2 regions of the Wukongibacter baidiensis genome follow, and region 2 is predicted to be linked to the other one. Evidence: a T-box and tRNA genes for the amino acid it is inferred to sense, from the RefSeq annotation. Region 2 holds a T-box; the other holds one or more tRNA genes.
The links. A T-box is a leader RNA that pairs with one kind of tRNA and senses whether it is charged. The one in region 2 lies ahead of argS (arginine--tRNA ligase), so its partner is inferred to be a tRNA-Arg.
Positions count from the first base shown of each region.

Region 1: it has a tRNA-Arg gene. The T-box ahead of argS (arginine--tRNA ligase) is inferred to sense a tRNA for this amino acid. The anticodon was not compared.

Region 1 is NZ_CP138202.1:2,826,884-2,842,926, forward strand. Features, by position in the region: gene glgD (glucose-1-phosphate adenylyltransferase subunit GlgD) at 1-186, opposite strand, end outside; gene R9X47_RS12760 (glucose-1-phosphate adenylyltransferase) at 224-1,348, opposite strand; gene glgB (1,4-alpha-glucan branching protein GlgB) at 1,414-3,324, opposite strand; rRNA gene rrf (5S ribosomal RNA) at 3,677-3,793, opposite strand; rRNA gene R9X47_RS12775 (23S ribosomal RNA) at 3,887-6,809, opposite strand; tRNA gene R9X47_RS12780 (tRNA-Ala) at 6,957-7,032, opposite strand; rRNA gene R9X47_RS12785 (16S ribosomal RNA) at 7,106-8,638, opposite strand; tRNA gene R9X47_RS12790 (tRNA-Phe) at 8,863-8,938, opposite strand; tRNA gene R9X47_RS12795 (tRNA-Ile) at 8,966-9,042, opposite strand; tRNA gene R9X47_RS12800 (tRNA-Pro) at 9,050-9,126, opposite strand; tRNA gene R9X47_RS12805 (tRNA-Ile) at 9,151-9,227, opposite strand; tRNA gene R9X47_RS12810 (tRNA-Ser) at 9,234-9,322, opposite strand; tRNA gene R9X47_RS12815 (tRNA-Lys) at 9,380-9,455, opposite strand; tRNA gene R9X47_RS12820 (tRNA-Arg) at 9,461-9,537, opposite strand; tRNA gene R9X47_RS12825 (tRNA-Gly) at 9,546-9,619, opposite strand; tRNA gene R9X47_RS12830 (tRNA-Gly) at 9,633-9,707, opposite strand; tRNA gene R9X47_RS12835 (tRNA-Leu) at 9,712-9,795, opposite strand; tRNA gene R9X47_RS12840 (tRNA-Tyr) at 9,817-9,901, opposite strand; tRNA gene R9X47_RS12845 (tRNA-Thr) at 9,912-9,987, opposite strand; tRNA gene R9X47_RS12850 (tRNA-Asp) at 9,993-10,069, opposite strand; tRNA gene R9X47_RS12855 (tRNA-Val) at 10,118-10,193, opposite strand; tRNA gene R9X47_RS12860 (tRNA-Glu) at 10,225-10,299, opposite strand; tRNA gene R9X47_RS12865 (tRNA-Met) at 10,304-10,379, opposite strand; tRNA gene R9X47_RS12870 (tRNA-Leu) at 10,404-10,492, opposite strand; tRNA gene R9X47_RS12875 (tRNA-Asn) at 10,499-10,573, opposite strand; gene R9X47_RS12880 (methyl-accepting chemotaxis protein) at 11,069-12,784, opposite strand; gene asnB (asparagine synthase (glutamine-hydrolyzing)) at 12,966-14,810, opposite strand; gene R9X47_RS12890 (hypothetical protein) at 15,195-15,587, shown strand; gene amrS (AmmeMemoRadiSam system radical SAM enzyme) at 15,577-16,043, opposite strand, start outside.
Region 2 is NZ_CP138202.1:5,660,630-5,676,672, forward strand. Features, by position in the region: gene R9X47_RS25580 (endonuclease MutS2) at 1-385, shown strand, start outside; gene R9X47_RS25585 (DUF523 domain-containing protein) at 441-899, shown strand; gene R9X47_RS25590 (GerMN domain-containing protein) at 967-1,563, shown strand; gene R9X47_RS25595 (rhomboid family intramembrane serine protease) at 1,595-2,512, opposite strand; T-box leader at 2,721-2,935, shown strand; gene argS (arginine--tRNA ligase) at 3,103-4,800, shown strand; gene R9X47_RS25605 (hypothetical protein) at 4,838-5,326, opposite strand; gene R9X47_RS25610 (amidase domain-containing protein) at 5,488-5,985, shown strand; gene R9X47_RS25615 (B12-binding domain-containing radical SAM protein) at 6,118-7,869, shown strand; gene R9X47_RS25620 (hypothetical protein) at 7,951-8,700, shown strand; gene R9X47_RS25625 (GNAT family N-acetyltransferase) at 8,742-9,227, shown strand; gene R9X47_RS25630 (tetratricopeptide repeat protein) at 9,294-10,412, shown strand; gene R9X47_RS25635 (bifunctional enoyl-CoA hydratase/phosphate acetyltransferase) at 10,770-11,681, shown strand; rRNA gene R9X47_RS25640 (16S ribosomal RNA) at 12,125-13,657, shown strand; tRNA gene R9X47_RS25645 (tRNA-Ala) at 13,731-13,806, shown strand; rRNA gene R9X47_RS25650 (23S ribosomal RNA) at 13,909-16,043, shown strand, end outside.

The sequences.
Region 1 (16,043 bases), 2.8 Mb from region 2:
ACGGCTTTTCCCCTGTGTAAATATTGCTACATTGTGTATACCTGCATTAACCATATTAGACAAGGTAAAGTCTATGACTCTATTTCTTCCCGCAATAGGTATTGTAGCAATCGGTCTATTGTAGGTAAGTTCCTTTATTGCCTCTTCACTCTCACTAAGATTAATTATTCCCATAAGATCCTTCATATTTTATCCCCCTTTGTGATTTTAACGGTTTCTTTCTTCATTCATTTATCACAACTATTTCTTCTTCATTCCCACTTAATATTTCACTTTCCTGTTCTACTACTACCTCACTCATAACTATGGCCTTATTTACTAATACATTGTCTTCGATCCTCGCATTAGGCATGACTATAGAGTCAATTACCTTCGAATTCTTCCCCACATAAACTCCGGGAAATAATACAGAATTTTCAACTTCACCGTGTACAATACATCCCTCATTTAGTAGGGAGGATTTAACACTACCAGTATTACTGATATAATGTGGTGGACTATTTGGATCATTTGAATATATCTTCCAATTACGGTCATATAGGTTTAGCTCATTACTTTCCTTTAATAGGTCCATATTAGCTTCCCACAGACTTTCAACGGTTCCTACATCCTTCCAATAGCCGTCAAATACATATGCATATATATTTAATCCGTTATCCACCATCTTTGGAATGATATTTTTTCCAAAGTCATTGCTAGAATTCTCATCCTCTTCATCCTCAATTAGATATTGTTTAAGCGCCTTCCAATTAAATATGTAGACCCCCATTGAAGCCAGATTACTCTTTGGATTTTCAGGCTTTTCATCAAATTCATATATTCTTTCATCTTCATCTATATTCATTATTCCAAACCTATGGGCCTCATCAAAGGGAACTTCTATGACTGCAATTGTAGCATCGGCTGATTTTTCTTTATGGCGTTCAAGTAATAAGGAGTAATCCATTTTATAAATGTGGTCACCGGACAAGATCAAAACATACTCGGCATCATACTTATCTATAAAATCCATATTTTCATATATTGCATTTGCAGTACCCTTATACCATCTACCACCCTTTGGTCCAACGTAGGGTTGTAAAATTGTAACTCCTCCATCCTTTCTATCCAAATCCCATGCACTCCCGATTCCTATATGAGAGTTTAATACTTGCGGTTGATACTGAGTTAAAACTCCCACAGTATCAATATCTGAATTTGAGCAATTACTTAAGGTAAAATCTATTATTCTGTATTTTCCTCCAAAAGGTACAGCGGGTTTTGCTAATTTTCTAGTTAATTTTTTTAACCTTGATCCTTGCCCTCCTGCTAATAGCATAGCAACGATCTCTTTTTTGTGATTTCTCATAGGTTGATCCCCCTTTAGATGTTTGTTTATAGTTTTTTGAATAAAATAATCTAACCCCATAAGGATTAGATATTACTTTTCCTCTTTTTGATAAATAATACTCCTAGTGGCGGAATTTGAATGTCAATAGAATAAGGCCTACCATGCCAATTAACTTTATCTGATTTTATAGATTCCCTATTTTTGATTCCAGCTCCGCCAAATTCTTCTAAATCACTATTGAAAACCTCTTCATATTCACCTGGATAGGGAACTCCTATTTTGTAATTATCTCGAGGCACAGGTGTAAAATTACATATACTTATTATAAAATCTTCTTTCTCTTTTCCCATTCTCATAAATGCAATTACACTTTCTTCATGATTGTTATGATCTATCCACGAAAAACCACTATGGTCATTGTCAAGTTGATATAGTGATTTTTCTTCCCTATAAAATCTATTCAATTCTTTAATGAAATTTTGCATCTTCTTATGCATATCAAAGTCTAACATCATCCATTCCAAACTTTTTTTGTAATCCCATTCTATGAACTGCCCAAATTCACCGCCCATGAATAAAAGCTTTTTACCAGGATGTGCAATCATATATGAATAGAAAGTTCTCAAATTAGCAAATTTCTCCCAATAATTTCCTGGCATTTTATCTATTAGGGATTTTTTCCCATGGACTACCTCATCGTGAGATAGTGGTAATATATAGTTTTCTGAAAATGCATATGTAAATGAAAATGTTATTAAATCATGGTGCCACTTCCTGTAAATATGGTCCATTTCCATATACCTTAACATGTCATTCATCCATCCCATATTCCACTTAAAATTGAACCCTAGGCCATCTAGATAAGTAGGAGTGGTTACAAGAGGCCATGCAGTTGCTTCTTCTGCTATCATAAGTACATTAGGGAAATTACTAAATACTACTTCATTCAATTTTTTTAAAAATTCTATTGCTTCAATATTCTCTCTTCCTCCAAACTTGTTTGGCTGCCAATAGTTATCCTTTCTTCCATAGTCTAAATAGAGCATATAGGATACTGCGTCTACTCTTAATCCATCTATATGACAGATATCAAGCCAAAATATAGCATTAGATATTAAAAAGCTCACTACCTCATTCTTTCCATAATCAAATACTGCCGTCCCCCATTCATGATTTTCTGCCATTTCTGGAGAATCGTATTCATAAAGGGGAGCTCCATCAAATTTATATAGTCCATGGCTATCCTTACAAAAGTGACCTGGCACCCAATCTAAAATTACACCTATTTGATTTTGATGGCATCTATCTACAAAATGCATAAAATCATGTGGAGTACCATATCTACTTGTAACAGAGTAGTATCCCGTTGTTTGATAGCCCCATGATCCATCAAAGGGATGTTCGGTAATGGGTAATATCTCTATATGGGTATATCCCATTTCAACAATATATCCGATAACTTCATCTGCAATTTCCCTATAATTGTAGAAGTCTCCATTCTCTTTCCTTTTCCAGGACCCCAAATGTAATTCATATATATTAATTGGTCCTTCGTATATAGATTTCTTTTCTTGCATCCATTCATCATCGTTCCACTTATATTCATCTAGTGAAAACACTCTAGAAGCAGTATTCGGTCTAACTTCTGAATAATATGCGTATGGGTCCGCTTTTAAAAGGATATCGCCATCTTCAGTATGAATCTCATATTTATATAGCTCCTCCTTTGCTAAATCAGAAATGAATATATTCCATATTCCCGAATCACTTACTTTTTTCATAGGATAGTCTATACCAATCCAACTATTAAAATCACCGACAATATTTACTTGCTTTGCATTAGGTGCCCATAAGGTAAAGCTCACACCCTTTAAACCCTTATGCTCTATTAAGTGTGCACCTAAAAAATTATAGCTTTTACAGTGGTTTCCTTGATGAAATATATGTATATCAAAAGAGCTCACTGACAAATAGTCAATGATTTTTTCCTTCATGATTTAAGCGCCTCCTTTTATCTTAATGTTTTAGAATCTTAATTCATTTCTCTGTTCTCATATTTTTAAAGAATTTGCCATATATTAAGTTTCATCCTATTTCTAAAATTTTTCACTTCTCTATATATATGCAAAAAAACGAAAATATTCCAACTTTTTTTGTTGATTTTTATACAAAATTTATTTTCCTAATAAAGTCTTCCTTATCAGCCTAGAAATTTGCTCAAATATATAGAATAAGACAATTCTTACGTTATTTAAATAACATAAAAATTGTCTTTTAAGTTTTCGTTTATATTTTTTTCAAAAAATAAAAAAATCAGAAGAATTTTTTCTTCTGATTTTAATTACAAACTGGCAACGACTTACTCTCCCAGGCGGCTGCCCGCCAAGTACCATCAGCGCTGAAGAGCTTAACTTCTGTGTTCGATATGGGAACAGGTGTATCCTCTTCGCTATTGTCACCAGATTTTTCGCTTTTAAGCGAATAAATATCATTAATTTAATTTTAAGTTAGAGATAATAAAAGATTTTATTCTCTCAAAACTGAACAATGGAAAGTATGGTCAAGTCCTCGACCTATTAGTACCTATCAGCTAAAGACATTACTGCCCTTACACCTTAGGCCTATCAACCAGATAGTCTTTCTGGGGTCTTAATCCATAAATGGATGGGAAATCTTATCTTAAGGTGGGCTTCGCGCTTAGATGCCTTCAGCGCTTATCCCTTCCGTACATAGCTACTCAGCGGTGCTCCTGGCGGAACAACTGATGCACCAGAGGTACGTCCATCCCGGTCCTCTCGTACTAAGGACAGCTCCTCTCAAATTTCCTGCGCCCACAGCGGATAGGGACCGAACTGTCTCACGACGTTCTGAACCCAGCTCGCGTGCCTCTTTAATGGGCGAACAGCCCAACCCTTGGGACCTACTACAGCCCCAGGATGAGACGAGCCGACATCGAGGTGCCAAACCTCCCCGTCGATGTGGACTCTTGGGGGAGATAAGCCTGTTATCCCCGGGGTAGCTTTTATCCGTTGAGCGATGGCCCTTCCACTCGGAACCACCGGATCACTAAGCCCGACTTTCGTCCTTGCTCGACCTGTATGTCTCGCAATCAAGCTCCCTTCTGCCTTTGCACTCTTCGCGCGATTTCCAACCGCGCTGAGGGAACCTTTGGGCGCCTCCGTTACTTTTTGGGAGGCGACCGCCCCAGTCAAACTGCCCACCTGACAGTGTCCCAAGACCGGATCACGGTCTCTGGTTAGAACTTCAGTATTACAAGAGTGGTATCCCAACAACGACTCCGCACAAACTGGCGTCCATGCTTCTAAGTCTCCCACCTATCCTGTACATGCAATACCAAAATCCAGTGCCAAGCTACAGTAAAGCTCCACGGGGTCTTTCCGTCCTGCTGCGGGTAACCGGCATCTTTACCGGTACTACAATTTCACCGAGCCTACTGTTGAGACAGTGCCCAAATCGTTACGCCTTTCGTGCGGGTCGGAACTTACCCGACAAGGAATTTCGCTACCTTAGGACCGTTATAGTTACGGCCGCCGTTTACTGGGGCTTCGGTTCACAGCTTCGCATACGCTAACCACTTCCCTTAACCTTCCAGCACCGGGCAGGCGTCAGCCCCTATACATCATCTTTCGATTTAGCAGAGACCTGTGTTTTTGCTAAACAGTCGCTTGGGCCTATTCTCTGCGGCCACCTCGGGCTATTCACCCTAACGTGGCACCCCTTCTCCCTAAGTTACGGGGTCATTTTGCCGAGTTCCTTAACAGTAGTTATCTCGCTCGCCTTAGGATTCTCTCCTCACCTACCTGTGTCGGTTTACGGTACGGGCACCTTTTATCTCGGTAGAAGCTTTTCTTGTCAGTGTGGAATCAGCAAGTTCGCTACTTATTTTTCGCTCCTCATCACCTTTCAGGATTGCAAAGACGGATTTGCCTATCTCTGCTCCCTACGGGCTTGAACCCACTCAACCAACCGTGGGCTTTGCCTATCCTCCTGCGTCCCTCCATTCCTCAAACGATAAAGTGGTGGTACAGGAATCTTCACCTGTTGTCCATCGCCTACGACTTTCGTCCTCGGCTTAGGTCCCGACTTACCCTGAGCGGACGAGCCTTCCTCAGGAAACCTTAGGTTTTCGGCGGGTAGGATTCTCACCTACCTCTCGCTACTTATGCCAACATTCTCTCTTGTATAAAGTCCACTGCTCCTTACGGTACAGCTTCAGCCGATATACAATGCTCCCCTACCCCTGCCATACGGCAAGCCATAGCTTCGGTAACAGATTTGAGCCCCGGTAATTTTCGGCGCAGAGCCACTCGACTAGTGAGCTATTACGCACTCTTTAAATGAGTGGCTGCTTCTAAGCCAACATCCTAGTTGTCTAAGCAGCTCCACATCCTTTCCCACTTAATCTGTATTTAGGGACCTTAGCTGATGGTCTGGGCTGTTTCCCTCTCGACTACGAATCTTATCACCCGCAGTCTGACTCCCAGATAAAAGAATACGGCATTCGGAGTTTGATAGGCTTCGGTAGGCGGTGAAGCCCCCTAGGCCATTCAGTGCTCTACCTCCGTTTCTCTAAATCTGAGGCTAGCCCTAAAGCTATTTCGGGGAGAACCAGCTATCTCCGAGTTCGATTGGAATTTCTCCGCTATCCACAGGTCATCCGATAGCTTTTCAACGCTAAACGGTTCGGACCTCCACGAAATTTTACTTTCGCTTCATCCTGCCCATGGATAGGTCACCCGGTTTCGGGTCTACGGCATGCAACTAAATTCGCCCAGTTAAGACTCGCTTTCGCTGCGGCTCCAGACCAAAGGTCCTTAACCTTGCTGCATACCGTAACTCGTTGGCCCGTTCTACAAAAAGTACATGGTCGTTCATATAAAGAACTTCCACTGCTTGTAGACATAGGGTTTCAGGTTCTATTTCACTCCCCTCCCGGGGTTCTTTTCACCTTTCCCTCACGGTACTATCCTCTATCGGTCACCAGGTAGTATTTAGCCTTGGGAGGTGGTCCTCCCAGCTTCCCACAAGGTTTCACGTGCCTCGTGGTACTCTGGAGTAGTGCCAAGGATCTTCTTCTTTCACCTACAGGACTTTCACCTTCTGCGGTGGGCCTTTCCAGACCTCTTCGGTTAGAATACCTTCCTCTTTATGGCTCTATCCACAACCCCTAAAGCCGTAGCTCTAGGTTTGGGCTCTTCCCCTTTCGCTCGCCGCTACTGAGGGAATCGATTTTTCTTTCTCTTCCTCAGGGTACTTAGATGTTTCAGTTCCCCTGGTTGCCTCCAACTGCCTATGTATTCAGCAGAAGGTATCTAAGGTTTACTTAGATGGGTTTCCCCATTCGGAAATTCCCGGATCAAAGCTTGCTTGCAGCTACCCGAGACTTATCGCAGCTTACCACGTCCTTCGTCGGCTCCTGGTGCCAAGGCATTCACCCTATGCCCTTAATAACTTGACCATTATATTAGTCAATAAAACCTTTTTACAAAAGTTAAATTAACTCAGTGAAATTGCTTTTATAGCAATTCTGTTTCTCTCCATTGTTCAGTTTTCAAAGAACAAAATTATGTTTGAGTGCTTTAACTTAATAGCATTCAAACATTCATGGTGGAGACGAGGAGATTTGAACTCCTGACCCCCTGCTTGCAAGGCAGGTGCTCTCCCAACTGAGCTACGCCCCCATAATTTTGTTGTATATTTAAATTGAATGTCCTTAGACATTCAAAACTAAACAGTGTAAGGTTTTCTCCTTAGAAAGGAGGTGATCCAGCCGCACCTTCCGATACGGCTACCTTGTTACGACTTCACCCCAGTCATTGATTTCACCTTCGGCAGCTTCCTCTTAAAAAGTTAGATAGCTGACTTCGGGTGCCCCCAACTCCCATGGTGTGACGGGCGGTGTGTACAAGACCCGGGAACGCATTCACCGCGACATTCTGATCCGCGATTACTAGTAACTCCAACTTCATGTGGGCGAGTTGCAGCCCACAATCCGAACTGGGACTGGCTTTTTGGGATTCGCTCCAGATTACTCATTCGCTTCCCGTTGTACCAGCCATTGTAGCACGTGTGTAGCCCAGAACATAAGGGGCATGATGATTTGACGTCATCCCCACCTTCCTCCGGTTTGTCACCGGCAGTCTCTCTAGAGTGCCCAGCTTAACCTGCTGGCAACTAAAGACAAGGGTTGCGCTCGTTGCGGGACTTAACCCAACATCTCACGACACGAGCTGACGACAACCATGCACCACCTGTCTCCTCTGTCCCCGAAGGGAAAGGTACGATTAAGTACCGGTCACAGGGATGTCAAGTCCTGGTAAGGTTCTTCGCGTTGCTTCGAATTAAACCACATGCTCCGCTACTTGTGCGGGTCCCCGTCAATTCCTTTGAGTTTCAGTCTTGCGACCGTACTCCCCAGGCGGAGTGCTTAATGCGTTAACTCCGGCACCGAGGGTGTGAACCCCCGACACCTAGCACTCATCGTTTACGGCGTGGACTACCAGGGTATCTAATCCTGTTCGCTCCCCACGCTTTCGTGCCTCAGCGTCAGTTGCAGTCCAGAGAGTCGCCTTCGCCACTGGTGTTCCTCCTAATATCTACGCATTTCACCGCTACACTAGGAATTCCACTCTCCTCTCCTGCACTCAAGCCATACAGTTCCAAAGGCTTACTACGGTTGAGCCGTAGCCTTTCACCTCTGGCTTATTTGGCCGCCTACGCACCCTTTACGCCCAGTGATTCCGGATAACGCTTGCCCCCTACGTATTACCGCGGCTGCTGGCACGTAGTTAGCCGGGGCTTCCTCCTAAGGTACCGTCATTATTCTTCCCTTAGGACAGAGTTTTACGACCCGAAAGCCTTCTTCACTCACGCGGCGTTGCTGCATCAGGCTTTCGCCCATTGTGCAATATTCCCCACTGCTGCCTCCCGTAGGAGTCTGGACCGTGTCTCAGTTCCAGTGTGGCCGATCACCCTCTCAGGTCGGCTACTGATCGTCGCCTTGGTAGGCCTTTACCCCACCAACTAGCTAATCAGACGCGGGTCCATCTTGTACCACCTGAGTTTTGACTAATGCGCCATGCGACGCTATAGTTTTATGAGGTATTAATCACCGTTTCCAGTGGCTATCCCTCTGTACAAGGCAGGTTACCCACGCGTTACTCACCCGTCCGCCGCTTTCCAGTTAATCCTTCATCCGAAGAATCAGTCATAACCTTCTCGCTCGACTTGCATGTGTTAAGCACGCCGCCAGCGTTCATCCTGAGCCAGGATCAAACTCTTAAAAAAAATCTGGCGTTTATTACTTCTTTAGCTTGAATTATATCAAACTAAGGTTTAATTCCTTACACTGTTTAGTTTTCAATGTCCAAAGTTTTTTCTGTCGTTTTAGCGACAAGAACCATTATAGCAAATCTTTTTTATCTTGTCAACACTTTTTTCGACATTTTTTTCGCCGCTGTTTCCAGCGACTCCATTACCATCTTATAAATGAAACTTAAATAGTAATTTCATGGTGCCCAGAGGCGGAATCGAACCACCGACACGGGGATTTTCAGTCCCCTGCTCTACCGACTGAGCTATCTGGGCATGTTAGTTTTTTTTAAGATATTACCTTGGTGGGCTTAAGTGGACTTGAACCACCGACCTCACGCTTATCAGGCGTGCGCTCTAACCAGCTGAGCTATAAGCCCATAATAATGGTCGGGGTGGCAGGATTTGAACCCGCGACCCTCTGGTCCCAAACCAGATGCGCTACCAAACTGCGCTACACCCCGAATTAAGATATAGATTGTATTGTATGGTGGGCCTTCAGGGATTCGAACCCCGGACCTGCCGGTTATGAGCCGGACGCTCTGACCAACTGAGCTAAAGGCCCTTATTTTGGCGGAGAAGGTGGGATTCGAACCCACGGCCCCTTGCGGAGTCACTGGTTTTCAAGACCAGCTCCTTAAACCACTCGGACACCTCTCCGTAATCAATCATCAAAATAGTACTTACCTTTTATTTATCTTAACAGATAATTAAAACTGGTGACCCATCCGCGACTCGAACGCGGGACACCCTGATTAAAAGTCAGGTGCTCTACCGACTGAGCTAATGGGTCATATATGGCGTGCCCACAGGGATTCGAACCCCGGACACACGGCTTAGAAGGCCGTTGCTCTATCCAGCTGAGCTATGGGCACACATACATTGGAGCGGGTGAAGGGGATCGAACCCTCGCAACCGGCTTGGAAGGCCGGGGCTCTACCACTGAGCTACACCCGCATAGATATTAAATTGGAGCGGTAGAAGGGATTTGAACCCTCGACCCTCGCCTTGGCAAGGCGATGCTCTACCACTGAGCCACTACCGCATATTGGTGCGGGTAGAGGGACTTGAACCCCCACGTACAAGACACTAGATCCTAAGTCTAGCGCGTCTGCCAATTCCGCCATACCCGCATATTAAAGTTTTTTTCAAAATGGTGGAGGGAACTGGATTCGAACCAGTGTAGACTCAGTCAACGGATTTACAGTCCGCCCCCTTTAGCCACTCGGGCATCCCTCCATATTTGTGATGGAGCTGGTGATGGGACTCGAACCCGCAACCTGCTGATTACAAGTCAGCTGCTCTGCCAATTGAGCTACACCAGCATAAATGGCGATCCAGAAGGGACTCGAACCCTCGACCTCTAGCGTGACAGGCTAGCGTTCTAGCCAACTGAACTACTGGACCATAAAGTTGTGTTTCAAAACGCCGTAAGCGTGTTTTGCAAATTATTAATGGTGGGCGCAACAGGACTTGAACCTGTGACCCCCTGCTTGTAAGGCAGGTGCTCTCCCAGCTGAGCTATGCGCCCAAATCAGCTTCTAATAACTAGAAGCTAAAATTGGTGACCCCTAGGGGACTCGAACCCCTGTTACCGCCGTGAAAGGGCGGTGTCTTAACCGCTTGACCAAGGGGCCAAAATGGTTGCGGGGACAGGACTTGAACCTGCGACCTCCGGGTTATGAGCCCGACGAGCTACCAACTGCTCCACCCCGCGTCGATAATTATATATATTTTTTTATGGTGCCGGGGACCGGAATCGAACCGGTACGGTCTTTAAGGACCGCAGGATTTTAAGTCCTGTGCGTCTGCCAGTTCCGCCACCCCGGCACTTATTGGCTCCAGAGGTGAGATTCGAACTCACAGCCTACCGGTTAACAGCCGGTTGCTCCACCATTGAGCTACTCTGGAATGTTTCGCTGTTTTTTTCAGCGACAAGATATATATTATCATATTTGCTTCATCATGTCAACTGTTTTTTTGAAATAAATTCTTTTTCCTATTTATTTCAAACCCGTAACGGCTGACTACTTGTATTATTTTACTACCTGTTTTTCTATTTGTCAAGACGGAAAAATAATGTAATTAAAAAAAATTTAGTCTAAAAGTATAGATATAGATATATAGTTGAAGAATTTAATCTCCTAGGGTATTTAAATATAAAAAGAGGATGACTTCTCATCCTCTTTTTAATAACTATCTGAATTAGTCTTATGTCATATATGTATATAGTCTATATATTAAATCCACCGTTCTATAACCATCAATATTATTAAGCAAACTATACATATCCCGATCCATAGTATTGAATTTTTCAACCTAAGCCCTCCTCATATATATTTATATGCGGGGTTAATATGGTGATATGCATAGAACAAAGATAATAATTGGAGTGTATGTAGTAATTTATATAATTTTGAATCTATCTGTTTGTTCCTTTAACAAGGTTGCCATATTGTTTAATTCTTCTATACTTGCTCCAACTTCTTCTAGGGAACCTACTTGCTCCTGAAGAACAGCATTAATTTGCTGTGCTCCACTAACATTGCTAGATGTATTTTTAGAAATATCATTCATTGTACTTTTCATAACTGAAGTTATTCCTCTTTGCTTTTTAGATAGGTTTAAGATTCTTTCTATCTCTTCAGTCATATTTTCTATTGATGTAAATATATTTTTAAACTGCTTATTTACTTCCATACCTTTTTGTACTGTGGTGTCAACAAGTGACTGTCCTTCCTTCATAGTAGAGTCTGCTTTTCCTACCTTATCTTGAATTTCATCAATCAGCAATCTAATCTTATTCGTCGATTCCTTACTGCTCTCTGCCAGTTTTCTAACTTCCTCTGCAACTACTGCAAATCCCTTTCCATGTTCTCCAGCCCTAGCTGCTTCTATGGCTGCATTCAAAGCAAGAAGATTAGTCTGTTCTGCTATAGCTGTAATAAAGTGTACTATTTCTCCGATTTCTTCCGATGAAATTTTCAGCTCTCCTATAATTCTATTAGTGTTCTCAGAAGAAGTTTTCACCTTATTTATATATGTCACTGCTTCATTTATATTCTCTCCACCAAGTCTAGCAGACTCTAATACATTTTTACTATTATTGAAGGCATTTTCTGATTCATTGGATATGATTTGTGCACTATCATTCATCTCATCAATACCATTTACAGACTCATCTACAGAACTGGCATTGCTCTGGAGCCCACAGGATATTTCATTTATCTCTTTTGCTATATTCTCTATCCCTTGGTTAGTTTGCTCCATTATAAGTGCAATTTCATTAGATGATCGTGATAAAATACTTGAATTTTTTGAGACCTCTGATACTAAATCTTTTATCTTCATAACGAACCAGTTTACATCATTCCCTAGATCGCCTATTTCATCCTTTGTTTTAGTATCAATATTTTGAGTTAAATCTATTTTATTATCTTCGTTAGATAAAATTTTATTCAACGTCTTAGTTATATATGTCATTGGTCTTGTTATACCCTTTGTCATAAGATATGCAATTATAAAGGCCAAAATAAAAGCTCCTGCTAATATAATGATGATATTAGTAATATAGCGCTTGCTATCTTCCATAGCCCTATTGTAAAAATTATCCGCTAACTCGTTTGCATCTTCAACCAGTATATTCATACAACTATTTATAAGTCCAACCTGATATGTTCCAGTACCCTTTTCTACAAGTACTGCTTCGATTTGATTACCTTCCTTAGCGAGCTTAACAATTTCATCCCTAATTGGCTTCCATTCCTTATATGCATTATATGCCTTTTCTACAACTTCAGGGTCCCCAGTAAAGTTGTTTTGAATTATTTCAAATTTCTTATGTACTATTTCATCATATTTCTCAATTTTTTTCACATGATGATGAATCTGCAGTTTCTCTACAGTGCTAACACTTTTCATCTCATTCATAATCTTTAATATATTTATATCTGCTTCATTCACAGCCTTTGTGACTGTAAAAGGCTGTTCATACATATCAATGGTCAAGTTTTGTAGCTGATTCATACCATTAATTGCATATAAACTAACTAAGCATGTAATGAGTATTATGGTTGCAAAGCTTACAGTCATCTTTTTCGATATTTTCAAGTTCTTCAGCATATATGCCCTTCCTTTCATCTATGGTCTAGTCACTAAAAAATCTCCTGGGGTGTCTCAAAGATGGTTTTGTGAGACAGCCCCATCAACATTATATTATTCTTCAAAAGTTTCTATAATCCTTCATATATAAGTATATAAATATATATATATTTATATATATTTATATATCCAAGGTTAGCCCTTATTGCTCTATTACTACATCATACTCTCTCATCCAGATATCTAATTGAATCAGATAAGCTATCAACTGTGGTCCTGTCATTAATTGCCCAAACCAAGGTTTTTTAAAGGCTTTTCCCCCTGTATTTACAATATTCATCACTTCTTTTATGTCAATCAATTGTAAAATCGGAGACGTTTTATCTTCTAGAATTTGTCTCATTCTCATTTGAACTTCTTTAGTATATTGTGGATGATGGGTTTTAGGGTAAGGGCTCTTTTTCCTATAAATAACATCATCAGGTAAGATTCCTTTTAATGCTCTTCTTAATAATCCTTTCTCTCTCCCATCACATAATTTAAAGTTCCTAGGTATGTTATAGGCATATTCAACAATCCTATAATCAGCATAGGGTACTCTTACCTCAAGGCTATTTGACATACTCATACGATCTTTTCTATTTAACAATGTTACCATGAACCACTTGATATTTAAATAGAACAATTCTCTCATTCTTTCATCGGCCATTGATTCACCCTTAAGCTTTGGAACTCTGCTAAGTGTATCATGATATTTTGACTCCACGTATTCTTCTAGGGGTAGATTCTTTAAGTCCTTTGTTAATATGCTCTTCCTCTCATTTATATACCTTGACCAAGGAAATGTATTTGTTTCTATATCCTCTTCCCTTGTGTACCATGGATATCCTCCAAATATTTCATCGGCGCATTCACCAGAAAGAGCCACTGTAGCTTTTTTTCTTACTTCTTTACAAAATAGATAAAGTGAAGAGTCGATATCTGCCATTCCCGGTAAATCCCTAGCTTGAACTGCTCTTTTCAGAGAATCTGCAAGATCAATATTATTTATAGTAATATTCTGGTGGTTACTTCCTATATAATCGACTACTCTTTCAACCCAGTATTCATCAGAATCTGGCTGAAATTCATTAGCTATAAAATACTTGTCATTATCTTCATAGTTAATTGAAAAAGTATTTAGGTTTTCTTTCCCCTGCCTCTTAAAGGCTTCTGCCGCTACTACCGATATTGCGCTTGAATCCAATCCACCCGATAGAAAAGTACAAACAGGAACATCTGATACTAGCTGCCTTTCGATTGCATCAACTACAAGCTCCCTCACATGCTCTGTCGTAGTATCTAAATCCTCTAGATGTGGTTTGGCTTCTAGCTCCCAATACTTCCTCTTTTCTAGTCCCCTGTAATCATATACTATCCTATGGGCTGGAGGTATTTCTTTAATTTCTTTAAATACACCGCTTCCTAATGATCTCGCTGGCCCTAGTCCAAATATTTCTAGAAGTCCTATTTGGTCAACTATTGGTTTTACCTGGGGATGTTTTAATATTGTCTTTATTTCTGAGGCAAATATTAATGAGTCCTCCTTCTGAACATAAAATAAAGGCTTCACCCCAAGGGGATCTCGAGCTAAAAAGGCTTTTCTATTTCTTTCATCCCATATACAGAAAGCAAATATTCCGTTTATTTTATTTAAGCATTTTTCCCCCCAGGCTATATAAGACATTAAAAGAACTTCGGTATCTGAATATGATCTAAATTTATATCCTTTTTCCTGTAGTTCATTTCTAACTTCATCTGTATTGTACAATTCTCCATTATAAACTATAGTATATTCCCTATCTTCTATCTTTCTTGTCATTGGTTGCATACCACCCTCAGGATCAACTATAGTAAGTCTTCTATGACCCAATAAGGCATTTTTTGCTTTATATATACCCGAGCTATCGGGTCCCCTATTACTTAGGCTATTTGTCATATTCTCAATAATATTTATCCTATCACTTATATCCCTTTTATTATTTATCCATCCAGTTATACCACACATAAGTTCAACCCCTCTTTTTTTGATATTGATTATCATTAACAATTTTGTTTCTAATATATTCCTAAAACTTGTCCAATGTTACATCAAGTTAGGGGTTATCAACCTGAGGTATATCATAGTTTCTCTACATATCTTTCTGACGGTCTTCTTAAATATGTTAATCTTTGTAAAGAATTGTATATATTGTGGTAAATATAGTAGTTAATTCTACTCACCAAACTATATATTGTAGTTTTTGTATATGTAGTTCTTTAGAACTACTGTTTTATCTTCTTTTTTTCTGTATAATATTAGTAAGATAAAAACTATGTATCTAGAGTTCATATAAAGATAAACAAGTTTCAAGTTTAATAAATTTCAAATAAAAAAATGCGGGTGATACTTATGAAGGAATGTTTGAGGTGTAATAAAATGATCCCTGATAATACTATAAGGGATTATTGTGAGGTCTGTTATGAAGTTTATGAGAAAATTTTTGATAAGATCAGGGAGTATCTAAGAGAAAATCCTTTAGCTACTGCCTTTGAAGTCGCAGAATATACTGGAGTTGATCATCAAATAATAAAAAAATTTGTTAAAGAAGGTCGGCTTATTGAAATTGAAGCTGAGTCTGTAAATATTGAGTGCAAGCGATGTGGTGCATTGATTTTATCTAAATACCATGAATATTGTCCAAAATGTGAAAAAACTTTATTTAAAGAGTTCAACGGTCTTAAGGGACACTTTGTCCAGTTAGAAAATGCAAAAATGCATCATAAAAAACTTTCTAGAAAATAATTTCAATTACCTTACCGCAATTTCCACAGGCTCTATCTTTTAAGTTTTCTATATTTACTTCAAAGTCTCTTGATACTATTAATGCATTACAACTTGGGCAATATGTATTATTATCAATTCCATTTATGTTACCTATATATACATAATTCAAATATTTTTTCGCTATCTGATGAAGGTTAATAATAGTCTCAACTCCAGTTGGGGCTATTTTCATTTTATATCTCGGATAATATCTTGATAAATGCAGGGGTATGTTTTTGTCTATAGAAGCAATCCACTTACATAGTTCTGTTATTTCCTCTCTATCTGTGTTTAGTCCTTCGATTAATAGAGTTGTTATCTCCACATGGCAATACTCCTTAGCCGCCTGGATAGTTTCTAAAACTGGACTTTGCACCCCCTTACATATATCATTGTAAAATCCATTTGAAAATGCTTTTAAATCGATATTCATCG
Region 2 (16,043 bases):
TAATCAAAATGGTGAAGTATCAGTTCAGGTTGGGATAATGAAGATCAATGTGAATATTTCAAATTTAAGACTATTAAAAGATACGAAAAAAGATATAAAGAAGACTAGTATAGGTTCCATAATGAAATCAAAAACCCAGACCATTAGAAATGAAATTGACTTAAGAGGGAAGAATATTGAGGAATCACTAATTGAGATTGACAAGTATTTAGATGATGCATATCTTTCAAATCTACAGCAGATTACAATTATTCATGGTAAAGGTACAGGAGCTCTCCGAAAGGGAATCAAGGAGTTTTTGAGAAAACATTCCCATGTTAAAACCTTTAGAGAAGGTGTATATGGTGAAGGTGGTTCTGGTGTAACAATTGTAGATTTGAAATAGAATAAGAAGAAAAGTTAGAGTATTGTGTTAGTTGCTACTGTGAGGGGAGAAGTATATGATACTAGTTAGTGCATGTCTACTTGGATTAGATTGCAGATATGATGGAGGAAATACTGCTAATAAGGAGCTACTCGATTTTCTAAAGGATAAAGAGTTTGTCATGGTATGTCCTGAACAGCTTGGAGGTCTACAAACTCCAAGGAACCCCAGTGAAATATCAGGGGAGGATGGAAATGCTGTTTTAGAAAATGGAGCTAGGGTATTAGATAATCAAGGGATGGATGTTACCTGCCAGTTTGTTAAAGGTGCAAAGGAAACCTTGAAAATTGCGAAGCTTTATAATGCAAGTATGGCTATTTTAAAGGAACGAAGTCCTTCTTGCGGTAGTACTAAGATCTATGATGGCAAGTTCCAGGGAAAGCTTAAAGCTGGTAAGGGAGTAACTGTGGCATTGCTTGAGCAAAACGATGTAAAAGTATTTAGTGAAGAAAACTATAAAGACATGCAACTTTAAAATGTAATAAATTATAAAGCTGCTGTCTAGGATAAAAATTTTTAATCTTTCTGAGGGGGTAAAACAAATGAAAAAAATAATAGCATATTTACTTTTAGTTACATTAGTATTTACTATGGCTACAGGGTGTAAAAAGAAAGAGGTAACCGATGAAGTGGATCTTGAGCAAGCGGCTCAGACAGGTGAAGAGCAGACTGAGAAAGGCGACGATTCTAAAAAGCAAGAGGAAGCTTCAAAGGAAGTAGAGTATATCCTATATTTAAGATATAAAGATAAGCCATTCCTATACGATGAAATATTTTCTATAAATATTAATGATGAGAAACTTAAGGATAAATCGATGGAGCAGTTTATAGTAGAGCAATTAATAAGCTTTGAACCACAGGGTGATATTATAAGTCCGGTTCCAGAAGGAACTAAGATTCTATCTGTTGAAAGAAAAGATAAGAATGTTATAGTAAATCTATCAAAGGAATTTATAGAAAAGAAAATGTCAGGTAATGATGCAATGTTAACTGTAGGTAGTATAATCAATTCAATTGTAGCAATCCCTGGCAATGAGACTGCACAAATATTTGTAGAAGGAAAACCTTTAGAGAAATATAATGGAGTGAAGACTTCTGAGCCGATGTATTTCTTAGAAGGATTGTTCCCGGATAAATAGAAAACAAGCAAAATAAAGCAGTAGCCCAAGGCTACTGCTTTATTTTGTTTATTTCGTTTAAAATCCCGATAGCTTCAATAAATTCAGGATTTATCTCCACAGCTCTTTCAAAATAATCTTTAGCTTTGTCCAGATCACCCCTTATCAAGCTAATACGTCCTAGGTTATAATAAAAAAGTTCTACATCATCTTTTCTGGAAATACCAGTGATAAATTCCTGTTCAGCTTCATCAAGTTTGCTTTGATCCAAGTATTTTTCACCTTGAAAGAGATTGTATTTCCAGCTATTTTGATTAAGTTGGATACCCGCAAATAAAGAAGTAAATAGCAGTATAATAGTTAATAATTGAGCCAGTACCTTTTTTGAGGAAAATATACCTTCGCCTCTAAAACCAACGGACCAACTGACTATAAAACCACCTATCAGACCGCATATATGAGCCCAGTTATCGATATTTGGAACTAGTATTCCAAATAGCAAGTTTACTCCTAATATAGTAAGTAAATTTTTAAGATAACCACCTTTAAATACATCAGGATGGCTTAAATAGAGGTAAAAGTATGCACCCAATAAACCAAAGATTGCTCCGGAAGCACCCACTGAGACAGAGTCGCTGAAAATAAAGCTGCCCAATCCTCCAAATAGCCCAGCCACTATATAGATAATAATAAACTTCGCTTTTCCATATATACGCTCAATATTCTTACCAAATATATTTAGCGCATACATATTAAACAGAAGGTGGGTGAGATCTGAATGTAAAAACATAGAAGTAAGCAGTCTATAATACTCACCTGTAGCGATTAATGGATTATATTTGGCACCAAATTTTAAAAGTGTTTCTACGTTAAAACTAAAGGATTTATCTATTAAAAACATGACGATACAGAGTAATACATTGATAGCAGTAATAATATAGGTTAAATATATTTTTCTATTTCTAGTCATAAATCTTTATAAGTACCTCCATTTCAAAATTTTCTGTAGATAATATGGGTATAATAATTTTAACAGATAAACTAAGGAAATAAAAGGTTAACCAAGTGTATTCATAAAAATTTAAAACTTACCTTATAATTATTCTGATTAAAAAATGAAAAAGTACTTGATTTAGTATTAGAAATATGTTAAATTATAGTTCAAAATGAGATATTGTTAAGGATCTACGAAAAGGAGAGTAAGCTTTTATTTATATTAGAGAGAGTCGGGGACGGTGGAAGCCCGATATATAGTTTGAGCTGAAGCGCACCTTTGAGATTTTAGCTGAACCATTAACTAGGCTAAATGGATTTCCTCCATTAACAGGAAGAAAAGAGGGTACATAACAGTACCAAAAAGAGTGGTAACGCGGGTATTAAACTCGTCTCTTAAGTTTATTAAGAGACGAGTTTTTTTTATTGTATAGAGTTCACATAGCAAAACTTAATTTATAAATATCCAAATACTCGATGTTTCTAGGCGTTTTGGATATGTATAAATTAATAGTTTTACTTGAATCTCTATATAAATGTGTAAGATTAAAAGGAGGTAGTAAAATGATAGATTTTAAGAAAGAAATTGCAGATATTTTAAATGAAAAAATTTCTGAGTTAAACCTTGAAGAAATACAAAGTATGATTGAGATACCACCTAACTCTGATATGGGAGACTTTGCATTTCCATGTTTTAAGCTTGCAAAGGTATTTAGAAAGGCTCCAAATCTAATAGCTCAGGACGTTGTAGAAGCAATTGGAGACAATAATCTATTTGAAAAGATTGATACGGCGGGGGCATATGTAAATTTTACAATAGACAAAATGACTTTTGCTAAGACTGTTATCGAAGAAATTATTGAAAAAGGAGAAATGTTTGGTTCCTCTGATTTAGGTCAAAACAAGAATGTAATTGTAGAGTTCTCTTCTCCAAATATAGCGAAGCCTTTCCACATAGGACATATTAGAACTACAGTTATCGGAAGTGCAATAAATAACATATTTAAATTTTTAGGTTATAACACAATAGCTATCAACCATCTTGGTGACTATGGAACTCAATTTGGTAAACTAATAGTTGCTATCAATGCTTGGGGAGATAGGGAAGTTATTAAGTCAAATCCTATACCTGAGCTTCTAAAGCTTTATATCAAATTCCATGAAGAAGCTGAAAATAAACCAGAGCTTGAAGATGAAGCAAGAATGTGGTTTAAGAAATTAGAAGATAGTGATGAAGAGGCTACAGAGCTTTGGAAATGGATTAGAGATGTAAGTTTATTAGAATTTAATAGAGTTTACGATATGCTTGGAATCAAGTTCGATTCCTATGCAGGTGAGAGTTTCTATTCAGATAAAATGCCTGCTGTATTAGAAGAAATGAGATCAAAAGACATTCTTCAAAAATCCCAGGGTGCGGAGATTGTTGATTTAGAACCATACAATATGCCTCCGGCACTTATTACAAAGAAGGATGGTTCAACTCTATATATCACAAGGGATATAGCGGCTGCTATATATAGAAAGAATCATTACGATTTCCATAAAAACATCTATGTAGTTGGTTCTCAGCAAAACCTTCATTTTAAACAATGGATAAAAATCATAGAGTTAATGGGACACGAATGGGCAAAGGATTGTATCCATGTTCCATTTGGAATGATTAGCTTAGAAGAAGGTACTATGTCTACAAGAAAAGGTAGAGTAGTATTCCTAGAAGATGTACTTAATAAGGCAGTTGAAAGAACTAAAGAGATTATTGCTAGCAAAAATCCTAACCTAGAAGATAAAGAAAGGGTTGCTAAGGAAGTGGGTATTGGTGCTGTTGTATTCCAAGAATTATCAAACAACAGGATTAAAGATTACACTTTTTCTTGGGATAGGACATTAAACTTTGATGGTGAGTCAGGACCATATGTTCAATATACCCATGCTAGAGCTTCAAGCCTTATTAGAAAGTCAGAGTTAGAATGTACAAAGGATGTTGATTATAAATTACTATCTGAAAAGGAAGTTATGGATCTGATTAGAATCTTAAATAAATTCCCTGAAGTGATTATAGATGCTGGAAGAAAACATGAACCGGCAGTAGTTACGAGATATATAATCGATGTTGCTCAGGCATTTAATAAGTTTTACCATGACTATTCTATTTTAGTTGAAGATAAAGAACTACAAAAAGCTAGACTTGCTTTAGTTCATGCTTCTAAGCAGACTATTAAGAATGGACTTAAGCTTATAGGTGTAGCAGCTCCTGAAAGAATGTAGATAAAAATAAAGCAGTAGCTATATAGCTACTGCTTTATTATTTAAAACTTTCCGGATCCTTCTTATGATAAACTCTTTCACTTCTACCCTTTATTTCCATTATCTTATCGATGATAACGCCAACCTCATCCTTTATAGTACCTAAATCATCTTTTGAAACATTATAATATAAATAAAGATCTTCAAAATATCTAACGAGTTTTGTTATACTCTTATCAACATCAATGAACTCATTAAAGTTCTTACTATTCATTGCGTTTTTAAATTGCTCAAGATCAATCTTTATGATGTCTATTACATCCTCTTCAGATTGATAATCACCGATGCACATAAAGTATGGTTTGATTCTCTCTAGATAGTATGTATTGTCAGTTTTTACATGGTACATATAAGAAATCTTTGTGTCTTTTATTTTGAATTTTACATAAAACATTATACCTTGAATAGAAATTACCTTTGCACCTAATTCCCTCAATTCTTCTATACATATTTGATGGCGAATTAGACGAGAAGACATTATGGCCATATGCATTCCTCCCATGATAAAGAATTGTTTAACAATATCATAACATAATTATGAAGGTTTACCATATAAAATTCATAACTTTTTCATAAAAGATGGAAGTAATAAGGGATAATTCTTGATTTTTATCATATAACTTTACAAAAAGGTAAAGGAGAAATAATATGATATATGATTATGATAGGCAAAGTGCTGTAAATTATGCAAGAAAGTGGGCGCTAGACAGGAATCCTAAGTATACTAATTTTGATGAAATGGGCGGAGACTGTACAAATTTTGCTTCACAGGCTTTACATGCTGGAGGATGCCCTATGAACTATGATAAACATGGATGGTTTTTTGAACACATTAACAATAGAGCCCCGGCTTGGACCAGTGTAAAATATCTTCATAGGTTTTTGACTAAAAACAAAGGTAGCGGGGCAGGACCCATTGCGGCAGAAGTAGATATCAAAGACGTACAATTAGGCGATATAATTCAGCTTAGATTTGATGCAAATGAAGAATTTGCCCACTCTCTTGTAGTAGTAGACATAAAATATCCAAAGAGAATATACAATATTTTTATTGCAACTCACACCATAGACAGACTCGACTATAGATTATCAAATTACGTTTTCAATGAGTTTCGGTGTTTGCATATTTCAGGTTATAGAAAATAGCTAAAAGAAACCAGTGAATAATATGATATAAATATTGGTTATCTATGGTATATATTTTGCTCTCTTATGTTATAATTATTAATGATTTTCAAAACAATACATTAAGAAGATAACCAACAAGGAAGTGAACTAATGAAAATACTTTTAACAACACTTAACTCAAAGTTTATACACTCATCTTTATCATTAAGATATTTGAGAAATTATACAAAAGATAAATTTTCAGATATACATATAGAAGAATATACTGTTAACAACGGCCTCGACTACATCTTGAGAGAGATATACATGAAGAATTATGATGTCGTATGTTTCGGGTGTTACATTTGGAACGTAGATCAAACCCTAGAGATAGCCAAAGATCTCAAGAAAGTAAATAAAAACGTAAAGATTCTTTTAGGAGGTCCGGAAGTAAGCTATAATCCTAGTGACGTATTGAAAGAGCATGATTATGTTGATTATATAATATTTGGTGAAGGCGAAGTAACTACAGAAAAGCTTTTTGATTTTCTAGTCAATAAAAAGGGTAATATAAAAGAAATAGAAGGTTTAGCATTTAGAGATGGAAATGATACTTATAAGAATAATGAAAGACCCCTAATAAAAAATCTAGATGATATACCATTTCCATATGGAGATTTAGCAGAGCTTGAGAACAGAATCATATACTATGAAAGCTCTAGGGGATGCCCATTCAATTGTCAATATTGCCTTTCTTCAACACTTCAAGGAGTTAGATATTTCTCTATTGAGAGGATTAAAAAAGATCTGAAAAAGTTTGTTGATGCCGATGTAAAGCAGGTGAAGTTTGTAGATAGAACCTTTAATGCAGACAAGCATCATTGCTTAGAAATAATGAAATATATAGAAGAGATTGATAATGGGAGAATCAATTTTCATTTTGAAATAACAGCCTCTTTAATAGACGATGAAATATTAGACTACTTAAAAAATACAAGAAGAGGGCTTTTCCAATTTGAAGTAGGAGTCCAAAGTACATATGAAAAGACATTAAAAGAAATAAGAAGAAATATGGATTTTGAAAAAATTAAATATGTAATAAAGAAATTAGCATCATATAATAATATACATTTACATTTAGATTTGATAGCTGGACTACCCTATGAGGATTACAAAACCTTTTTAGCCTCCTTTGATGATGTTTACAGCTTAAAACCAAATAAAATTCAATTAGGCTTTTTAAAACTTCTTAAGGGCTCTGGCGTTAGAGTCAACAGTGATAAATACGGATATATCTATAAGGATAGATCTCCTTATGAAGTGATGAGCAACGACTATATTACATATGGAGAAATATTAAGACTTAAGCTTATTGAAGAGATGGTAGATGAATATTATAATTCTCATCATTTTGATTTTAGTGTTGAATTCATAATAGCAAATAATTTTGAGAGACCTTCAAGATTTTTCGAATCTCTATATGAATTTTGGGAAAGCTTAGGATACCATCATGTATCCCATAAGAAAGAAGAACTATATAGGGTTTTACTAAAGTTCTATAGACACAATAATTTCGATAGAGAAGATGAATTTAGAGAAGTGTTAAAGTTTGACTATTTAAGAAATAAGAGAGGAAATTTACCTGATATTTTTGACACCATTATCTTAGAGGATTTTAAAAACAGATGCCATAAATTCCTACAGGAAGAAGAAAATCTGGAAAGGTACTTACCAAAGTTTACAGGAATTCCTGCAAAAAGGATTATAAATAAAACTCATTTTGAAACCTTTAAATATGATATATTACAATTAATAATAGATCCTACACAAAAATCTTTACAGGAAGAAACAACTATTTTGTTTAATTACGAAGTTGAAAACAAGGATTTTGGTAGATCAAGATATATGAAAATTGAAATATGAAGCTACCATGGAGTATAATAGATATACGCTTAATAAAGTCGTAAAGGTGTGTACATATAAATAAAAGAGAGGAGAATTGGCTTGAATCTTATTCAGGATATAGTTCTAACCAACAAAAATATAATAACGAAAAGCTTCAAATTAGCTGCTAAGAACTGGAAAATATTCTTAGTGGGTATTGCATATTTGTTCATAATGCCTATTATGGGAATAGTAGTTTCCTATGCAGGAATATTAGGAGGTATAATAATTTCAATATTCCAAAGTGCTATTGTGTCTAACTACCTCTATTTGATTGAGAACATTATTAATTACGGAAGATTTACTATGGAAGACTTTAAAAGTGGTTTTACAGTTTACCTATGGAAAACCTATAGTATATTCATATTCTTTTATCTAGTGAGATGGGGTAAGAGTCTATTTCTAGATCCTTTGATATCATCTATGGGGATGATAGGTGTGTATATTCAGATTGCTATTGTAATAGCAGCCTTTGTAATGCTAAACACTATTCCAGAGGTTATCTATCAAAAACACTATGAAAGGCTAGATTTAATAACCTACACCTTTGATTTTACTAAGGAGAATTTCCTTGAGTGGTTTATTCCAAATGGACTTATATTTGCAGTTGCCTACATTATACATATTAGCACAAGCCAAATAATATTCTTAATAGGCTTTGGCTCAAGTTTTGTTCTATCAAGTATAATAAGATCAATAATATATCAATTGATTTTAGCGTATGCTATGATTTACAGAGGACAGTTATTTAAGATACTTAGTACCTCAACAAGGAGAAAGAGAATGTTTATGAGGGATATGTATAAGTAGTAATCAGTCTTAATTTATAATATATTTTAAGGAGGGATAGCATGGGTATCAGATTTAGAAAGCTTGAAGAGAAGGATGTTCCAAAGGTAATATCTATGTTTTCGAATTTGAGCAGTGAAAGGACTGAGGTTTCATTTGCAGAAATAGCTTCTATGGATGAAATAAGGGCCTGGATTAAGAATCCTGATACATTTGTCTATGTAGCTGCTGATGGTGATGTTATTTCTGCCGTTCTTAGAGCAAAGAGAGGTAAAGGAAATAAAAAGCACTCCTGTAACCTAACTGTAGCCGTTGATTATAATTTTAGAGGAAACAGTATTGCAAAGGATTTAACAGAATACGCACTGAAGCTCCTTAAAAACGAAGGAATAAAAATAGCAAGGGCCTACATCTACAGTAATAATAAGTCTTCTATAAATACGATTTTGGCATGTGGATTCAGTTTTACTGGGAATGTCCATATGCACCATTATGATGAAAAAGAGAGTATATATGTAGACGATTTGATTTTTCATAAGTTACTATAAACACAAAACAAGGGAAAACAATAATTCATACTAAGGTTTTCCCTTTTTAATTTAGAGGAGGAAGAAATGTTTTCGAGAATAGAGAAATACTTAAAGGAAAGAGTGAATGATGTTGTTTTCATTCACTTAAAGGATGGTAAGACTTTTGATGTGAAAGGATTCGTCTTGGACGATAGCATTCCACTGCCAATTCCTATCAATGAGGTAGTTGACAAGGTAAAGGGTGAGAGCGAGGTTAAGGACATCTCCCTTTTAAAGGTCATACAAGGAATGGTATATATCATAGGTGTAGATAGTGGATTTATACATAATAAAACCTATAAAGATTTTTTATTGAATCATGATGAAAACATTATTAAAGTCGTTCTTGATCAGGGGTTTAGATTAATTGAAGCTGGCAATAAGAGAGATGCCCTGATTTGCTTTAAATCTTGTTTATACATAGATGATAAGGATCTAGATGCTATGTACAATTATGCTAGATGCTGTGAAGAGTTAGCAGTTGAATTGGCTGAAAACCCTGTAAAGGACTTTGAGGAAGAAGCAATTGAGATTTTTGAAATCATCACAGAATTATATCCTGATTTTTCTTTAGCTTATTATCATTTAGGTTTTCACTATGCAAACAAAGGCCTTTATAAAAAGGCTCAAATAATCTGGGAGAAAAGCCTTGAAAAGGGCGTTGATGAAAATAAAGAGTATGAGATAATGAATAAACTGTCAGAAATAAACTATAAAGTACAATATGAAGAGGGATATAACCTTGTATTTAGTGGTAGACCCGATGAGGCATTAGACAAACTCCTACCACTAGAAGAAAGATACCCAGAGTGGTGGAATTTACAGTTCTTTGTAGGACTTTCTTACAGACAACTGACGAACTTTGAAGAGGCCTTAAAGCACTTTGAAAAGGCATACAGAATGAAGCCTAGTCAAACTGAAATTCTCAATGAAATAGGATTGTGCAACATCTCTTTAGGGAGATTCGACGAAGCAATAAAATTCTTTAAAAAAGCATTAAGTATGAAAGAAAATGATGCAGAAATTCTATGTAACTTAGGGATTGCGTATCTTCAGATGGAAGAAATAGAATTAGCAGAAGAATATGTGGCTAAAGCTTTAAAGATTAACCCTGATGATGAAATAGCAAGAACATGGATGAATAAAATAAAATCAATGAGCTAGAATAGAAATAAGGGACTAAGAGCCCTTATTTTTGTGGCTATATTTAAAAGAAAATTTGATCAAAATTGAGGAAATGGTGATATTGTACTATCCCTTTTATAAACATCTAAAAAAGTAGTAATATTCAAAAAAATTATCAAGAAATATATTGAATGGAAATGCATAATATTGTAAAATAACAGTAGATTCAATAATTTATAGAAGACTTGCTAAAAAATTTGAAACTCTTTTTTGGGGAGCACTTATTAAAAAAAATTAATCAGCCTTAAAATTTACTCTATGCTAGTTGTTTTGTACATAAAGTAATTACAAACTTATTTAGATTATGAATAAATTAAAAGAATAGGATGTGATGAAATGATTAAAAATTTTAATGAACTTATTAATACTGCAAAGGAACAAACTACAATGAAATTAGCGGTAGCAGCAGCCCAGGATGAAGATGTTTTAATAGCCGTATGCGGTGCAGCTGAGATGGGAATTATAGAACCGGTTTTAATAGGTGACACAAAAGAAATTAAAGAAATTGCTGACAAAAATAGTTTAGACATTAGTAAGTATGAATTAATAGATAGGTCAGACTTGACTGAAGCGGCAAGAACTTCTGTAGAATTGGTAAGCACGGGAAAAGCTGACTTCGTAATGAAGGGATTAATTGATACTTCAATATTATTAAAGGCTGTTCTTGATAAGGAAATAGGTCTTAGAACGGATAGCTTGCTAAGTCATGTTATGGTGTATCAAGTACCTAGCTACCATAAACTTTTATTCCTAACAGATGGAGGTATGAATATATCACCTGGATTAGAAGAAAAGGCAATGATCTTAGGAAACTCTGTTAAGGCTGCTAAAGCAATGGGAATCGACAATGTAAAGGTTTCTTGTCTTACAGCTAAAGAAAAAGTTAGCCCTAAAATGATAGCAACAGTAGACGCAGATAAATTGAAGATCATAGGTAATAAAGGTGAGTTTGGAGAAGGTGTAATAGTTGAAGGGCCGATTGCTTTTGACTTAGCAATATCAAAGGAAGCAGCGAAAATCAAGAAATTTGATAGTGAAGTAGCCGGTGACACAGATATTCTACTGGTACCAACTATTGAAGTCGGTAATGGTATTGGTAAGGCACTAACATATATGGCAAATGCTGAATCAGCAGGAATTATCATGGGAGCCAAAGCACCTGTAGTGCTAGTTTCTCGTGCAGATAGCCATGAGGCTAAGTTAAATTCAATAGCTCTAGGTAGTGTTATAGCCGCATATAGAGAATAAAATTGAAATTCATAGGAAAAGCATGTGTCTGGAATTTAAGACACATGCTTTTCCTATGTGTTATAAAAAATAGGAGGCCTCATTTGAGGCCCTTGAGTTTTTATTTTTAATATTTAAATTAAAAGTATGTATAAAAGAAGATTTTGAGGGCAAAATATTTATGGTCTAAGAAGAAATTCTTTTTTTAGAATATAAATAGAGGTATAGGTGATAATTTCCATTTGACTTTATGGATATCACGTGGTAAGATATATCTTGTCGCTGAAAAAACAGCGGCGAAAAAAATGTCGAAAAAAGTTATTGACAAGACAAAAGAGATTTGCTATAATAGATCTTGTCGCTAAAACGACAGAAAAAACTTTGGACATTGAAAACTGAACAGTGTAAGGAATTAAACCTTAGTTTGAAATAATTCAAGCTAAAGATATAATAAACGCCAGATTTTTTTTAAGAGTTTGATCCTGGCTCAGGATGAACGCTGGCGGCGTGCTTAACACATGCAAGTCGAGCGAGAAGGCTATGACTGATTCTTCGGATGAAGGAATAACTGGAAAGCGGCGGACGGGTGAGTAACGCGTGGGTAACCTGCCTTGTACAGAGGGATAGCCACTGGAAACGGTGATTAATACCTCATAAAACTATAGCGTCGCATGGCGCATTAGTCAAAACTCAGGTGGTACAAGATGGACCCGCGTCTGATTAGCTAGTTGGTGGGGTAAAGGCCTACCAAGGCGACGATCAGTAGCCGACCTGAGAGGGTGATCGGCCACACTGGAACTGAGACACGGTCCAGACTCCTACGGGAGGCAGCAGTGGGGAATATTGCACAATGGGCGAAAGCCTGATGCAGCAACGCCGCGTGAGTGAAGAAGGCTTTCGGGTCGTAAAACTCTGTCCTAAGGGAAGAATAATGACGGTACCTTAGGAGGAAGCCCCGGCTAACTACGTGCCAGCAGCCGCGGTAATACGTAGGGGGCAAGCGTTATCCGGAATCACTGGGCGTAAAGGGTGCGTAGGCGGCCAAATAAGCCAGAGGTGAAAGGCTACGGCTCAACCGTAGTAAGCCTTTGGAACTGTATGGCTTGAGTGCAGGAGAGGAGAGTGGAATTCCTAGTGTAGCGGTGAAATGCGTAGATATTAGGAGGAACACCAGTGGCGAAGGCGACTCTCTGGACTGCAACTGACGCTGAGGCACGAAAGCGTGGGGAGCGAACAGGATTAGATACCCTGGTAGTCCACGCCGTAAACGATGAGTGCTAGGTGTCGGGGGTTCACACCCTCGGTGCCGGAGTTAACGCATTAAGCACTCCGCCTGGGGAGTACGGTCGCAAGACTGAAACTCAAAGGAATTGACGGGGACCCGCACAAGTAGCGGAGCATGTGGTTTAATTCGAAGCAACGCGAAGAACCTTACCAGGACTTGACATCCCTGTGACCGGTACTTAATCGTACCTTTCCCTTCGGGGACAGAGGAGACAGGTGGTGCATGGTTGTCGTCAGCTCGTGTCGTGAGATGTTGGGTTAAGTCCCGCAACGAGCGCAACCCTTGTCTTTAGTTGCCAGCAGGTTAAGCTGGGCACTCTAGAGAGACTGCCGGTGACAAACCGGAGGAAGGTGGGGATGACGTCAAATCATCATGCCCCTTATGTTCTGGGCTACACACGTGCTACAATGGCTGGTACAACGGGAAGCGAATGAGTAATCTGGAGCGAATCCCAAAAAGCCAGTCCCAGTTCGGATTGTGGGCTGCAACTCGCCCACATGAAGTTGGAGTTACTAGTAATCGCGGATCAGAATGTCGCGGTGAATGCGTTCCCGGGTCTTGTACACACCGCCCGTCACACCATGGGAGTTGGGGGCACCCGAAGTCAGCTATCTAACTTTTTAAGAGGAAGCTGCCGAAGGTGAAATCAATGACTGGGGTGAAGTCGTAACAAGGTAGCCGTATCGGAAGGTGCGGCTGGATCACCTCCTTTCTAAGGAGAAAACCTTACACTGTTTAGTTTTGAATGTCTAAAGACATTCAATTTAAATATACAACAAAATTATGGGGGCGTAGCTCAGTTGGGAGAGCACCTGCCTTGCAAGCAGGGGGTCAGGAGTTCAAATCTCCTCGTCTCCACCATGAATGTTTGAATGCTATTAAGTTAAAGCACTCAAACATAATTTTGTTCTTTGAAAACTGAACAATGGAGAGAAACAGAATTGCTATAAAAGCAATTTCACTGGTCAAGTTATTAAGGGCATAGGGTGAATGCCTTGGCACCAGGAGCCGATGAAGGACGTGGTAAGCTGCGAAAAGTCTCGGGTAGCTGCAAGCAAGCTTTGATCCGGGAATGTCCGAATGGGGAAACCCATCTAAGTAAACCTTAGATACCTTCTGCTGAATACATAGGCAGTTGGAGGCAACCAGGGGAACTGAAACATCTAAGTACCCTGAGGAAGAGAAAGAAAAATCGATTCCCTCAGTAGCGGCGAGCGAAAGGGGAAGAGCCCAAACCTAGAGCTACGGCTTTAGGGGTTGTGGATAGAGCCATAAAGAGGAAGGTATTCTAACCGAAGAGGTCTGGAAAGGCCCACCGCAGAAGGTGAAAGTCCTGTAGGTGAAAGAAGAAGATCCTTGGCACTACTCCAGAGTACCACGAGGCACGTGAAACCTTGTGGGAAGCTGGGAGGACCACCTCCCAAGGCTAAATACTACCTGGTGACCGATAGAGGATAGTACCGTGAGGGAAAGGTGAAAAGAACCCCGGGAGGGGAGTGAAATAGAACCTGAAACCCTATGTCTACAAGCAGTGGAAGTTCTTTATATGAACGACCATGTACTTTTTGTAGAACGGGCCAACGAGTTACGGTATGCAGCAAGGTTAAGGACCTTTGGTCTGGAGCCGCAGCGAAAGCGAGTCTTAACTGGGCGAATTTAGTTGCATGCCGTAGACCCGAAACCGGGTGACCTATCCATGGGCAGGATGAAGCGAAAGTAAAATTTCGTGGAGGTCCGAACCGTTTAGCGTTGAAAAGCTATCGGATGACCTGTGGATAGCGGAGAAATTCCAATCGAACTCGGAGATAGCTGGTTCTCCCCGAAATAGCTTTAGGGCTAGCCTCAGATTTAGAGAAACGGAGGTAGAGCACTGAATGGCCTAGGGGGCTTCACCGCCTACCGAAGCCTATCAAACTCCGAATGCCGTATTCTTTTATCTGGGAGTCAGACTGCGGGTGATAAGATTCGTAGTCGAGAGGGAAACAGCCCAGACCATCAGCTAAGGTCCCTAAATACAGATTAAGTGGGAAAGGATGTGGAGCTGCTTAGACAACTAGGATGTTGGCTTAGAAGCAGCCACTCATTTAAAGAGTGCGTAATAGCTCACTAGTCGAGTGGCTCTGCGCCGAAAATTACCGGGGCTCAAATCTGTTACCGAAGCTATGGCTTGCCGTATGGCAGGGGTAGGGGAGCATTGTATATCGGCTGAAGCTGTACCGTAAGGAGCAGTGGACTTTATACAAGAGAGAATGTTGGCATAAGTAGCGAGAGGTAGGTGAGAATCCTACCCGCCGAAAACCTAAGGTTTCCTGAGGAAGGCTCGTCCGCTCAGGGTAAGTCGGGACCTAAGCCGAGGACGAAAGTCGTAGGCGATGGACAACAGGTGAAGATTCCTGTACCACCACTTTATCGTTTGAGGAATGGAGGGACGCAGGAGGATAGGCAAAGCCCACGGTTGGTTGAGTGGGTTCAAGCCCGTAGGGAGCAGAGATAGGCAAATCCGTCTTTGCAATCCTGAAAGGTGATGAGGAGCGAAAAATAAGTAGCGAACTTGCTGATTCCACACTGACAAGAAAAGCTTCTACCGAGATAAAAGGTGCCCGTACCGTAAACCGACACAGGTAGGTGAGGAGAGAATCCTAAGGCGAGCGAGATAACTACTGTTAAGGAACTCGGCAAAATGACCCCGTAACTTAGGGAGAAGGGGTGCCACGTTAGGGTGAATAGCCCGAGGTGGCCGCAGAGAATAGGCCCAAGCGACTGTTTAGCAAAAACACAGGTCTCTGCTAAATCGAAAGATGATGTATAGGGGCTGACGCCTGCCCGGTGCTGGAAGGTTAAGGGAAGTGGTTAGCGTATGCGAAGCTGTGAACCGAAGCCCCAGTAAACGGCGGCCGTAACTATAACGGTCCTAAGGTAGCGAAATTCCTTGTCGGGTAAGTTCCGACCCGCACGAAAGGCGTAACGATTTGGGCACTGTCTCAACAGTAGGCTCGGTGAAATTGTAGTACCGGTAAAGATGCCGGTTACCCGCAGCAGGACGGAAAGACCCCGTGGAGCTTTACTGTAGCTTGGCACTGGATTTTGGTATTGCATGT